DNA from 3 places in the Amedibacillus sp. YH-ame6 genome. Region 2 is predicted to be linked to each of the others. Evidence: predicted binding sites of a transcription regulator. Region 2 holds the regulator's gene; each other region holds the start of a gene.
What was found. The regulator HrcA, encoded in region 2, represses chaperone genes, less so after heat shock. The targets are predictions, from matches to a motif close to TTTTAGCACTNNNNNNNNNNNAGTGCTAAAA.

Region 1 (4,299 bases), on a different contig from region 2:
TCAAATAAGATAATAGAGTATGGATTACGACGAACTGCCTCTGATAATTGTCCACCTTCATCATAGCCTACATATCCTGGAGGAGCACCAATCAAACGTGATACACTATGTTTCTCCATATATTCACTCATATCAATACGTACAATATGACTTTCACTATCAAACAATTGTTGTGCTAGGGCTTTTGCGACTTCCGTCTTCCCTACTCCTGTTGGTCCCAAAAACAAGAAACTTCCGATTGGACGATGTTCATCTTGAATTTGTGCCTTACTACGCATGATAGCGTCACTTACAAGTTCCAATGCTTGATCTTGCCCTATCACACGTTTTTGTAGAGAGGCTTTTAACTGTAATAATTTCGTACGTTCACTTTCTACTAAACGCGTTACTTCAACACCTGTCCATCGAGATACAATTTTTGCGATAAGTTCCTCGTTTACTATTTCTTGAATCAAAGCATCCTCTTTTTCTTTGGCGCCTTGTTCCTGTATTAATTTCTCCAAGTGAGGAATTGTTGCATATTGTAGTTTTGCAGCGTCTTCATATCGTGCTTCATTTTGCGCTTGTTCCAAATCTAAACGTGCTCTTTCTAGACGTACTTTTGCATCCTTACTTTCTTCAAGGATTGCTTTTTCATCTTCCCATTTCGTATACAATTCATCTTTTTTTAACTGTAAGCCTTTTAGCTCTTCACTAATTTCATGACATCGTTCTTTAGATTTTTTATCTTCTTCTTTTTTCAATGCAGTTTCCTCGATTTGTAACTGCATGATTCTTCGTTGTAATTCATCTAATTCTTGTGGCATGGATTCCATCTCAACACGCAAAGTAGCACAAGCTTCATCAATTAAATCAATCGCTTTATCAGGTAAAAATCGATCGGTGATATAACGATTGGACATCATCGCAGCTGCCAAGATTGCTTCATCTAGTATTTTTACCCCATGATAGGATTCAAAGCGATCTTTCAAACCACGTAAGATACTAATCGTATCTTCTACTGTAGGTTCTTGTACAAGCACCTTTTGAAAACGACGCTCCAATGCTGCATCTTTTTCAATATATTGGCGATATTCACGGAAGGTGGTCGCTCCTATACAGCGAAGTTCTCCTCTCGCTAACATCGGTTTCAACATATTTCCAGCATCCATACTACCTTCTGTTTTTCCAGCGCCTACAAGATTGTGAATTTCATCGATGAATAAAACGATATTTCCTTGTGCCTGTTTTACTTCTTCTAGAATTGCTTTTAATCGTTCCTCAAATTCTCCACGGTATTTCGCACCCGCTATTAAAGAACCCATATCTAGTTCAATCAACTTTTTATCTTTCAAAGAAGAAGGTACATCCCCCTTCATAATACGCCAAGCAATTCCCTCTACAACAGCCGTCTTACCTACACCCGGTTCTCCAATCAGGACCGGATTATTCTTAGTCTTACGTGATAAAATCTGTATTACACGGCGAATTTCATCATCGCGACCGATAATAGGATCAATCTTTCCATTCTTCACATCTTCAACTAAATCACGTCCATATTTATTTAAGGCTTCCAAATTACTTTCTGCATTTGGAGTATCCATGGTTTTTCCACCTCTGCGCAAGAGTTCTTCTTCTTTACATTTCTTTTCATCCAAATGAAATTCCTTAACGATCTGTTTAGAAATATAGGATTTATTGAAAAGAAGAGCAATAAAAACACTCGCAACACTTAAATATGATTCATGAACGGATTCACTCCATTGTGTGGCTTTTTGAAACGACTGCATCACTTCACTTGAAAATTGTGGATTCACATTCGTAGCACTTGCGACCCTTTCCATTTCTTGGTCAATTAGCTCTAATGCTTTTCCTTTATCTATTTGTAGTCGTTTACACAAACCATCCAATACATCATTTTCTAAAATCGCCTTTACCATCTGTATCGTATCTATCGTTGCATGTTGATAGCTTTTACAGATTTCAACGGCATGCATAATGACTTCCTGTAACTTCTCTGACATTTTTTCAAAGTTCATAACATCACTCCTTTAGCACTCTTATTACTCGATTGCTAAATATATTATAGCACGTCTTTTAGCACTGTCAATACTAGAGTGCTAATTTCTTTTCACTCCTGGCTTTAACCAATCGTATCTTATTATACACTCCCTTCTGATGCTTATTTCAAAGAAAAAAGACGATAGTTCCTATATCGTCTCGTTGATATAAATTATGCAGTATACGCACGATCAAAAGTAATCACTAAATAAAACTGTTTTCCTTTTTTGCTTACTTTTGCCTCTAACGCTCTTTGAATATCCAAGTTCTTCAGTTTTATATGATATGGTACGACCACATCGAATATCATATTGGTATGGGTTTCTCCTGGTACAATACGGAAGTCATGAATGGATAAATCTTGATCAAGTTCCTTAACTGCACTACGCATAAAATCTCTAAGTTCATTTGTCAAAGGATCATCGATTACGATTGGATCCATATGGATTACCATTTCTAATCCCATATTCTCTTTAAAGTCACGTTCCATATTGTCGATCATATCATGAGATTTCAAAATATCAACACGATAATCTACTTCCACATGAACACTAGCAAACAATCGTCTTGGTCCATAATCATGCACAATCAAATCATGCATCCCAAGTACCCCCGGAGTTCCCTCAATTCGTTTCGCAATTTCGCTTACCAATTCTTCCTTAGGAGCTTGTCCTAATATCTCATTTAGAGCATCTCGGATAATCCCATACCCTGCATAGATGATGAAACATGCAACAACCACGCCCATATATCCATCCAAATTGAAATGAATCAAAGGAGAAAGCATAGAAGAAACTAAAACCGCACTCGTTGCCATAACATCAGATATAGAATCAGCAGCCGTTGCTTGCATAATACTAGAATCAATCAGTTTTCCATATTTCTTATTATAGAAATACATCCAAAGCTTAATACCGATGGAAAAGCCTAAAATTGCAATACTCAACCAATGAAACGTAATAGTTTGAGGATGAAGAATCTTATCAAAACTTGTTTTGATAAGCTCTGCCCCTAATATCAAAATCAAACAAGCAACAATCATGGACGCGATACATTCATAACGTGCATGACCAAACGGGTGTTCTTCATCTGCAGGTTTGCTAGAAAGTCGAAAACTTACCAAAGAGATTACAGAGCTCCCAGCATCCGATAAATTGTTAATCGCATCTGCGGTTATCGAGACACTTTGTGCCAATGTTCCCGCTACAAATTTAATAAGACACAACACGATATTGTTTACAATTCCTACGATACTTGCCAAATTTCCATAGGCTTGTCGTACAGCGTCTTTTTCAATTTGATCCTTATGTCGTATGAATTTATGAATTAACCATGCAAACATGTTTCCACCATCTTTCATTAAGGAAAAGTTTAACATAATTTTATCGTTTCGTGAAGAACTTCATAATCTTTTCATCACAACATACAATATAGTGGTGAAGATTATGAAATATATTAAGGATATATTTTTATGTATGATTTTAATTCTAGTTTTATGGTTCGCAAAAGATACCTTACAGTATACAAAGGAAGCTTTAACTTTGTGGTTTGAAAAACTTGTCCCTTCCATGTTTGTAACCCTTGTTTGTATTCGTATCATCTATCATCGCCGTATCTTAGAGTATATTCGCATTCCTTTTATCTCACGCTTATTTCACATTGATCAAGGAACTTTATCGCTCATTTTATGTACTATGTTTTTAGGGTTTCCTAATGGAGCGTTATTTGTCGATGAGGCGTATCATTCGGGTACCTTAGATGAAGCTGGTGCAAAAAGAGTTTTGTATACGTGTAGTTTTGCAGCTCCAGGATTTGTTGTTATGACATGTGGTGCTTTATTGTTTCAAAGTGTTCGTATTGGTGTTTATCTTTTTGTAGCACAAATTTTGAGTGGAATGGTGTTATTGTTGGTAACGAGAAAACACCCTATCTATTCCAATTCCTCTACCTCACCATCCATTCCCTTATCCAAATCTATTACAACCTCCATTTTAGAAAGTGGAAAAGCCCTTTATATGATTGGTGGTTATATGATGTTGTTTATGAGTATTAGTGGAGTTCTGTTGCACTTTCTCCCTAGTTTTTTAGCACTTCCATTGCGTATCATCAGTGAATTTTCAAGTGGAGTTGTACTATTGCAGAAACTTCCCTTATCTACTATAACCCTACAACTACTCACTTGTATGTTGTTAAGTTTTGGAGGACTATGCGTGCATATGCAAGTGAAGTCAATTGCAGAACATATTCCCTTTTCCTATT
Region 2 (4,299 bases):
AATGTATCTACCATCCAATCAACGATCACATTATCAAAGTCATCTCCACCAAGTTTTGTATCTCCGTTTGTAGATAATACTTCAAATGTACCATCTGCCAACTCAAGGATAGAAACGTCAAATGTTCCTCCACCTAAGTCATATACAAGAACTTTTTGTTCTTTATCTGTTTTATCAATACCATAAGCAAGTGCTGCAGCTGTTGGTTCATTGATGATACGTTCTACTTCTAATCCAGCGATTTTACCAGCATCTTTTGTAGCTTGACGCTGTGCATCGTTGAAGTATGCAGGTACTGTAATAACTGCTTTTTCAACTTTTTCACCTAAATAATCTTCTGCATAACCTTTTAAATATTGAAGAATCATTGCAGAAATTTCTTGAGGAGTGTATTGTTTCCCTTCCATTTCTACTTTGTCATTTGTACCAATTAAACGTTTGATAGAACTTACTGTGTTTTTGTTTGTTACTACCTGACGTTTTGCAGCGTCACCAACGATTCTTTCACCGTTTTTGTAAGCCACAACAGATGGAGTTGTACGATTTCCTTCTGGATTTGTAATTACTTTACATTCTCCACCATCCATTACAGACACACAACTGTTTGTTGTACCTAAGTCAATACCAATAATTTTACTCATGTTCATTTCCTCCTATTTTATTCACTTACTTTTACAAGTGTAGCGCGTAATACGCGATCTTTTAACATATATCCTTTTTGAAGCACTTCCACAACAATTCCTGATTCCACACCTTCTATAGTTTCTTGCATCAATGCTTGATGGATGTTTGGATCAAATGGTTGATTCAACGCTTCAATTTCTTTAACGCCTTCTTTATCTAGTACGGTGATCAACTGCTGATAAATCATTTCAAACCCTTTTACATAGTTTTTTAATGCTTCATCTTCGCTCTTTACACTAAGCGCACGCTCTAGGTTATCAATAATTGGTAATACTTCAGAAGCAAATCCTTGAATACGATATTTACGAACATTGTCTGCTTCGCTTTGTAAACGTTTCTTCAAGTTTTCCGCATCTGCATATGCTTTGAAATAAGCATTCTTACTAGCGGCGATTTCTTCTTTTAATTTTATAATTTCTTCTTCTAATTCTTCAATTTTCTTTTTCTTACCAAACTTACTAGATTTTTTATCTTCCTTGCTTTCTTTGGAAGCCTCTGCCTGTTCTACTTCTTTGTTTTCTTCATTAACAACTTCTTCATTGCATTCACAATCACATGTTTCTTTTTCTACTACATCTTTTTCGTCCTGCATGTTGACCTCCTATCGTTCATTCCTATACATATCTTCAATTACTTTACTCATATACTCCATCAACGCAACCACACGATTATATTGCATGCGAGTAGGTCCAACAATCATTAGCTCCCCTTGTTCATCATCATTGATTTTGAACTTCGAAGAAATGACCGCCACATTGTTGACTTGAATAAGTTCATGTTCTCCACCAATTTCAATTGCCATATTTCCTTCATGGTTCGCAATCTGACGAAACAAAGAACTATCTTCTAGCATTTTCATCAATTCCTTTAACTTCTCTATATCCGCAAATTCCGGTTGATAGAGCATGTTGGATTGACCGCTACAATACACATTGTTTGTCGCAAATCGCATAAATGCGTTCACAAAGGCTTCAAATAACACCTCATGACGAGCTACATGAGATGCAAGCAATGGCTCAATCTCATTCATACGCACTACAATTTCATTGATTGGGGTTCCTGCTAACTTATCGTTCAATAAGTTACAACAAGTTTTGATGTCCTCTACACCAACATCTGTATTAAAGTTAAATGTCTTGTTCTCCGTATGCCCATGGTCTGTGATAAAGACTGCTACAGCACTTCTTTCGCTCAAAGGGAATAATTGAATATGCTGTAAGGTTTGGGTACGGCTTTCAGGACCTAATACAATGGATGTTAAGGATGTCATCTGAGAAAGTATATCACAACTCTTCTTGACGATTTCCTCTATGGAGTAATGACGCTCACTGAAGATTTGCGTTAAAGAATTCTTAACGGTATCATCTAGTTGCTTCTCCATTAGATGTTCAACATAGAAGCGATATCCCTTGCTACTTGGGATACGACCACTTGATGTATGGGTCTTTTCTAGCAACCCTAGCTCTTCTAACGCTGCCATTTCATTACGAATCGTAGCACTTGAGCAAACAAAATCTAACATATCCATCAAGGACTTGGAACCAACGGGTTCTGCCGTTCTCGTGAACTCATCAACGATGGCTTTAAAAATCAATGTCTGACGGTTTGTTAACATTCCATTCACTCCTTTCTAGCACTCATCCTCTATGTCTGCTAATAGTATATGACAGTTTTTTAGCACTGTCAACACTTTAGTGCTAAAAACATCAAATTAACATCATTTTCCATAATGTAGAAAGGACCCATTCCTATTTTGTATAAGAATGAATCCTTTATTTGCTAGTATAATGAACTTCCAAACATTACCGTATAGCTTATCTATTCTTCTATTATGAACATATTCCTGACATCTGTTATTTAAAATTTAGACATTCTATTCCTTATATAAATGCTTGTATAAAGTAAAAACAAATGTGTACAATATGCGTTGATTACCTCCACATAAGCTTTGTTATTTAAAAGACAAAGAAGACAAACAAAACCTAGAAGTAAACAAATGATACCAATAGCGTATAGTTTTGCATTTACATAGTTCTTATGTATTAGGAAAAAGAGGACAAATACCATGATAAACGCCATCGTATATTGAACTTGCATTTGGTTACTAAAGACACAATATGAAGTGATAAAAATATGTAATGTTATGAGAGCAATTTCATATTTATATTTAAAAGTTTTACTCAAAGTTTCCATACGATCTCCTTTAACTAAATATTATATAATAAAATTTTCAACACCCTACGTAGAATTATGATAACAATTACATTGTATCACATATCTAAAATAAATTAAAACACTCGATATGAGCGATCAAATTCTAAAAGATCCGCATCGATATATTTTTCAATCACATTGGTTTGATTCTTTTGAAACATCTCTGGAAGCTTTCTTTTCTGTAACCAGAAATTCAATGCACATAGTCCGATTCCCTCGACGATTGCAAGAAGAATATTCACCTGCAACACAAAGAATAATATCACAATCACTACAACTAATAGAAGTCCACTGATAATAAGTAATTTGCGATTGATGGTTGCGTATGTTTCTGTTAGAAAATCTGTATATTCACGAACAAACGCTAATACTTCATCACGGAAGGTATAAGGATGCATGTCTAAAAACCTAGGTCTTTTCTTCTTTGGCTTTTCGTAACATTCTTTCATCCATAAAATACGCATAGCACAATATCTTGCTGCATTGCGATTGCCTTCACTCTCGTATGTTTTGCCTTCCATATACATGATATTTACATACTCATCAATACTTACTTCAGCTTCACGATTTTTCAACAATGTATGCAATTGTTCTTTCTTTGCATCGGATAAAATCTGTTTTGATGCAACAAAGGAAGCATAGATTTCTTGTACTTCTTTTCTCCAGTTTAAGCTAACTTCTTCTAATTGTTCATGTTCCATAAAAATACCTCACAAGTAGTGCTATTATAGCATACTTTATGAGGTATCGTATATGTCTTAGAATTGTTTTTTGTTCATTATGTTTAAAGAAATGCGATAAGATACTGCCACGATTGCCAATGTTACCACAACCACTACCGCCACAATACCTAGCGAACCCATGGATTCTACCATTTGATACAAAGAAGTAAAATCAATGTTGAAGTATTTTGCTGCCGTTATCACAAGTGCACCTACCGCAAATGCTCCCGCAATCATACCAATCAGGGCAATTCTTCCTTTTTCTCCACCAAACTTTAGTTGTACTGGCAACATCACGCTTAATAGAATGAAGATGATGAAGATAAAAGCACCTAGCGTAAATCCCCATTGGGACCAATTGATAACAGAAGAGCGTGCCATATATAATCCAGTGGATACAAGAGAAGATAATAACCATCCACTGAATGACAAGATACATCCAAACAAGTATTTCTCACGTACATATAAAGAACGTGTAATAGGAAGTGTAAATAAGAAGGAGTAGCCATGATCGAGTTCATCATAAGAAATGGTACTCATAACCAACATGCCTGATACCACGGTCACATAACTCACCATAAAGACATTAGCACCATCTTGGGTTAAACCAAAGAATACAAACATTGCGAGTACAACGATTAACAATTGTCGATTGGTACGTAATACTTGAAAATCTTTT
Region 3 (4,299 bases), on a different contig from region 2:
ATAGAGATTATGGAAAATGAAAGTCAAAGTGCGCTAGATTTTGTGCAAGGACTCAATAGTTGGACAAGTATACAAGGGGGAGAACAATCGAAAGAATTGTCGCGTTATTATGGAGGTATGGCACCACCAAATGCGCCGCATGAATATGAACTTCATGTTTATGCATTAGATACATTGTTGCAATTAGAAAATGGATTCTATATGAATGAAATGTTTCATAAGATGAAGGGACATATCCTAGAAGAAGGTGTTTTATATGGAGTATACGAAAATTAAGAAGATTGATCATGTAGTGTTAACAAGCAAACATGTAGAAGAATGTCTTGGCTTTTATAGAATGTTAGGATTTAAAGTTGTAGAGGAAGGTATGCGTTTTGCCTTATATGCTGGAGATTTTAAATTGAATGTGCATATAGAAGGACAAGAGTTAAAGCCCAATGCATATCTTGCAAAACCAGGGACATTGGATTTATGTTTTGAAATTGAGGACTCTTTAGATGAAATGATACATGCGTTGGATAAACAAGGGATAAAGACTTCTGAAATAGGAATCAAACATGGAGTATTGGGGGAGATGCATTCCTTTTATGTGCGTGATCCAGATCAGAATTTATTAGAATTCTGTAGTTATGAATAGCTTTCTATTTGCATTTGAAACTGTGTTTCCTTTATGCGCAATGTTGATGTTAGGTTTTTTAGCACAAAGGCTTCGTTGGATACAAGAGACAAGTGTACGACAGATGAATCAGGTTTGTTTTTATTTGTTTTTACCAATGTCTTTATTTTCAAGTGTATATCATAGTTCGTGGGAAAATATATCGTGGAAGTTGATTCTATTTGCAGTGGGTGTAGTGCTGCTTTCTTTCCTAGTTATTTTATGGATGGTACATCACTCATCAATGAAAAATATTCGAAAAGGTGTTGTTGTACAAGGGACTTTTCGTAGTAACTTTATTTTGTTTGGACTACCATTAACCATTTCTTTCTTTGGTGAACAACATGCAGGTACGACTGCTATATTAATTGCGTTTATAATACCTTTGTACAATGTTTTATCAATTCTTGTTTTACAAGGGTATGGAAATAGCAAATGTAGTGGAATCACCTTATTGAAGAAGACATGTAGCAATCCTTTGATTATTGGGGCAGCATGCGCATTTGTGTGTGTCACATGTAATGTAAGATTATTGAAACCGATAGAAGTTAGTGTTGAGATGATTGCGGATAGTGCAACGCCACTTGCCTTATTTCTACTAGGGGCTAGTTTTGTATGTGCTAAGGTTCGTCATAATCTTCATGTATTGATGCTTGTAAGTATTGGAAAACTTTTGATCTTACCGGGATGTGTGGTAGGACTTGCATGGTGGTTTGGATTTCGACAAGAAGCATTGATTGCTTTACTAGCGATGAGTGCAAGTCCGACGGCAGTGTCAAGTTTTACAATGGCACAAAGTATGAATATGGATCACGAATTAGCAGGACAAATCGTTGTGTTTACAACGCTATTTAGTATTCTGTCTTTATTCTTATGGATTAGTTTTATGAGAATGATAGGAGTATGAGATTTTTCTCTTATACTTTTTTATTCTTTTTAGCACTATAATGTTGACAGTGCTAAAATAATGTTTTATACTATTAGCAGACTTATATAAAGAGTGCTAATAGGAGGTTGCGAACATGGCAAAAAACAAACAGTTTAAAGCAGAATCGAAACGACTTTTGGATCTAATGATCAATTCTATTTATACGCATAAGGAAATTTTCTTACGTGAATTAATTTCCAATGCAAGTGATGCAATTGATAAGCTATATTATGAAGCATTATCTAATAACATCAGTGGAATTAATCGTAGTGAGTTTAAGATTCATTTAGATGTAGATAAAGAGAACCGTGCATTAACCATTAGCGATAATGGGATTGGTATGACAAAAGAGGAGTTAGAGGAAAACCTTGGTACCATTGCGAAGAGTGGTTCTTTAGCTTTTAAAGAAGGCTTAAATGAGGAAGACGCAAAAGATGAAGCTGTAGATATCATTGGACAATTCGGTGTTGGATTTTATTCTGCATTCATGGTAGCTTCTCGTGTAGAAGTGCATACCAAAAAGTATGGAGAAGAAAAAGCATATATCTGGAGCAGCAACGCAGTAGATGGATACAGTATTGAAGAAACTACCAAAGAAGAACATGGTACAACTATCACATTGTATTTAAAAGACAATAGTGAAGATGAAAACTACGATGAGTATTTACAGCAATATGAAATTGAACGTTTGATTAAGAAGTACTCTGACTATATCCGATTCCCAATTGAGATGATGGTAGAAGAACAAAAACGCATCGAAGTTGAAAATGAAGATGAAAAAGAAAATGAAGAACCAAAATATGAAACTGTTCATGAATTAAAAACTTTGAACTCTATGATTCCTTTATGGAAACGTAGTAAATCTGATATTACGAAGGAAGAATACAATGAATTTTATCAAGATAAATTCAATGACTTCCACGAACCACAAAAAGTCATTCATACGAGTGTAGAAGGTGCAGTATCATTCTCAACACTATTATTTATTCCTGGAAAGGCGCCTTACAATTACTACCAACAAGATTACAAAAAAGGTCTTCAGTTATATAGCCGTGGTGTGTTCATTATGGACAATGCAGAAGAGTTGATTCCAGAACACTTCCGTTTTGTTAAGGGATTGGTTGATTCTCAAGATCTTTCATTGAACATTTCTCGTGAAATGTTACAACACGATCGTCAATTAAAAGTTATTGCAAATCGTATTGAAAAGAAAGTAAAATCAGAATTGTTGTTGATGTTAAAGAACGAACGTGAAGAATATGAAACGTTCTGGAAGAATTTTGGATTACAGATTAAATTCGGTGTATACAACGATTTCGGTGCCAATAAGGAATTGTTAGAAGACTTGTTGTTGTTCTATTCTTCAAAAGAAGAGAAACTTGTAACACTTGATGAATATATCAATCGTATGGAAGAAGGACAAGATTCTATTTACTTTATGAGTGGAGAGAAAATTGATGCGATTAACCAATTGCCACAAGTTAAGAAAGTAAAAGAAAAAGGTTATGAAATCTTATATCTAACAGATAACGTAGATGAATTCGCATTGCAAATTCTAGGTGCTTATAAAGAAAAGAAATTCAAAAATATCTCACAAGGTGATTTGGATTTAAGCAGTGAAGAAGAAAAGAAAGAATTAGAAAAGAAAAGTGAAGAAAACAAGGATATGTTAACTGGTATCAAAGAAGCATTAGGTGATAAAGTTAAAGAAGTAAAAGTATCCTCTCGTTTGATTGATGATCCTGTGTGCTTGAGTAGTGAAGAGGGAATGTCTTTTGAAATGGAAAAGGTATTGAGCGCAATGCCAGATGCAAATCCATATGGTATGAAAGCGACTCGTATTTTGGAAATCAATCCAGATCATGAGATCTTCAAAGCATTACAAAAAGTTTATGCTCAAGATAAGGATGCTGTAAAAGATTATGCAGACTTATTATATGATCAAGCGTTGTTAATCGAAGGGTTCCCAATTGAAAGTCCAACAGAATTTTCTAAGAAAATCTGTGAATTTATGATTCGCGCAAGTAAATAAAAAGAGCAAAGGACATATGAAACAACATGTGTCTTTTCTTTTGCAAGTTATTTTCTATAATACAGGAACAAAAAAATAAAAAGTTCATAAGAGGGGAATTTTTGCTAGGCAAATAACATAGTGTATGGTACTATGTTAGTTAGAAAAAGGGAGGATTTAATATGAGAAAACGTAGTCTTGTAAGTATGGTTATATTATCCATTATTACTTGTGGCATTATGCAATTAGTATATTTTTACCAAGTAATGTCGGATATCAACTATGCTAGTAAAGAGAATGATACAGCAGGTACAGATTTGCTTCTTACGATCATTACATGTGGTCTTTGGGGAATTTACTGTTATTGGAAGTATTCTAAGAAACTCGTAAATCTTGGAGGAGAAGATAACTCCATCATCAATGTAATTTTAGCCGTTCTTGGTTTTCAAATCATATCATTGATTATTTTACAAAGCAGTATCAATAACTTAATCGATCGTCAAAGTTCTTATTAGTGTTATGAAGAAGTATCGTGATCGTATTGCATTAGGTATTGGGATTTTCATTCTATTATTCTTTATTGGAAATGCCTGTCCCATTGAACATATGTTTGGAGTACCTTGTCCTGGCTGTAATATGTTTACTGCTTTATATTGGCTTTTAAGAGGCAATATAGAGACTGCGACGTATTATCATCCAGCTTGG

Region 1: a site for HrcA is predicted at 2,075-2,105, ahead of ACWG0P_RS11895 (ATP-dependent Clp protease ATP-binding subunit). Genes of this name have one in related genera too.
Region 3: a site for HrcA is predicted at 1,590-1,620, ahead of htpG (molecular chaperone HtpG). Genes of this name have one in related genera too.

What each region holds. Positions count from the first base shown of each region.
Region 1 covers NZ_JBSPEZ010000019.1:16,737-21,035, reverse strand. The annotation lists gene ACWG0P_RS11895 (ATP-dependent Clp protease ATP-binding subunit) at 1-2,018, opposite strand, end outside; gene ACWG0P_RS11890 (cation diffusion facilitator family transporter) at 2,213-3,418, opposite strand; gene ACWG0P_RS11885 (hypothetical protein) at 3,486-4,299, shown strand, end outside.
Region 2 covers NZ_JBSPEZ010000014.1:71,524-75,822, reverse strand. The annotation lists gene dnaK (molecular chaperone DnaK) at 1-641, opposite strand, end outside; gene grpE (nucleotide exchange factor GrpE) at 659-1,276, opposite strand; gene hrcA (heat-inducible transcriptional repressor HrcA) at 1,286-2,299, opposite strand; gene ACWG0P_RS10260 (hypothetical protein) at 2,973-3,599, opposite strand; gene ACWG0P_RS10255 (ABC-2 transporter permease) at 3,657-4,299, opposite strand, start outside.
Region 3 covers NZ_JBSPEZ010000013.1:25,396-29,694, forward strand. The annotation lists gene ACWG0P_RS09550 (YbhB/YbcL family Raf kinase inhibitor-like protein) at 1-276, shown strand, start outside; gene ACWG0P_RS09555 (VOC family protein) at 257-637, shown strand; gene ACWG0P_RS09560 (AEC family transporter) at 630-1,562, shown strand; gene htpG (molecular chaperone HtpG) at 1,678-3,615, shown strand; gene ACWG0P_RS09570 (DUF4234 domain-containing protein) at 3,777-4,109, shown strand; gene ACWG0P_RS09575 (DUF2752 domain-containing protein) at 4,114-4,299, shown strand, end outside.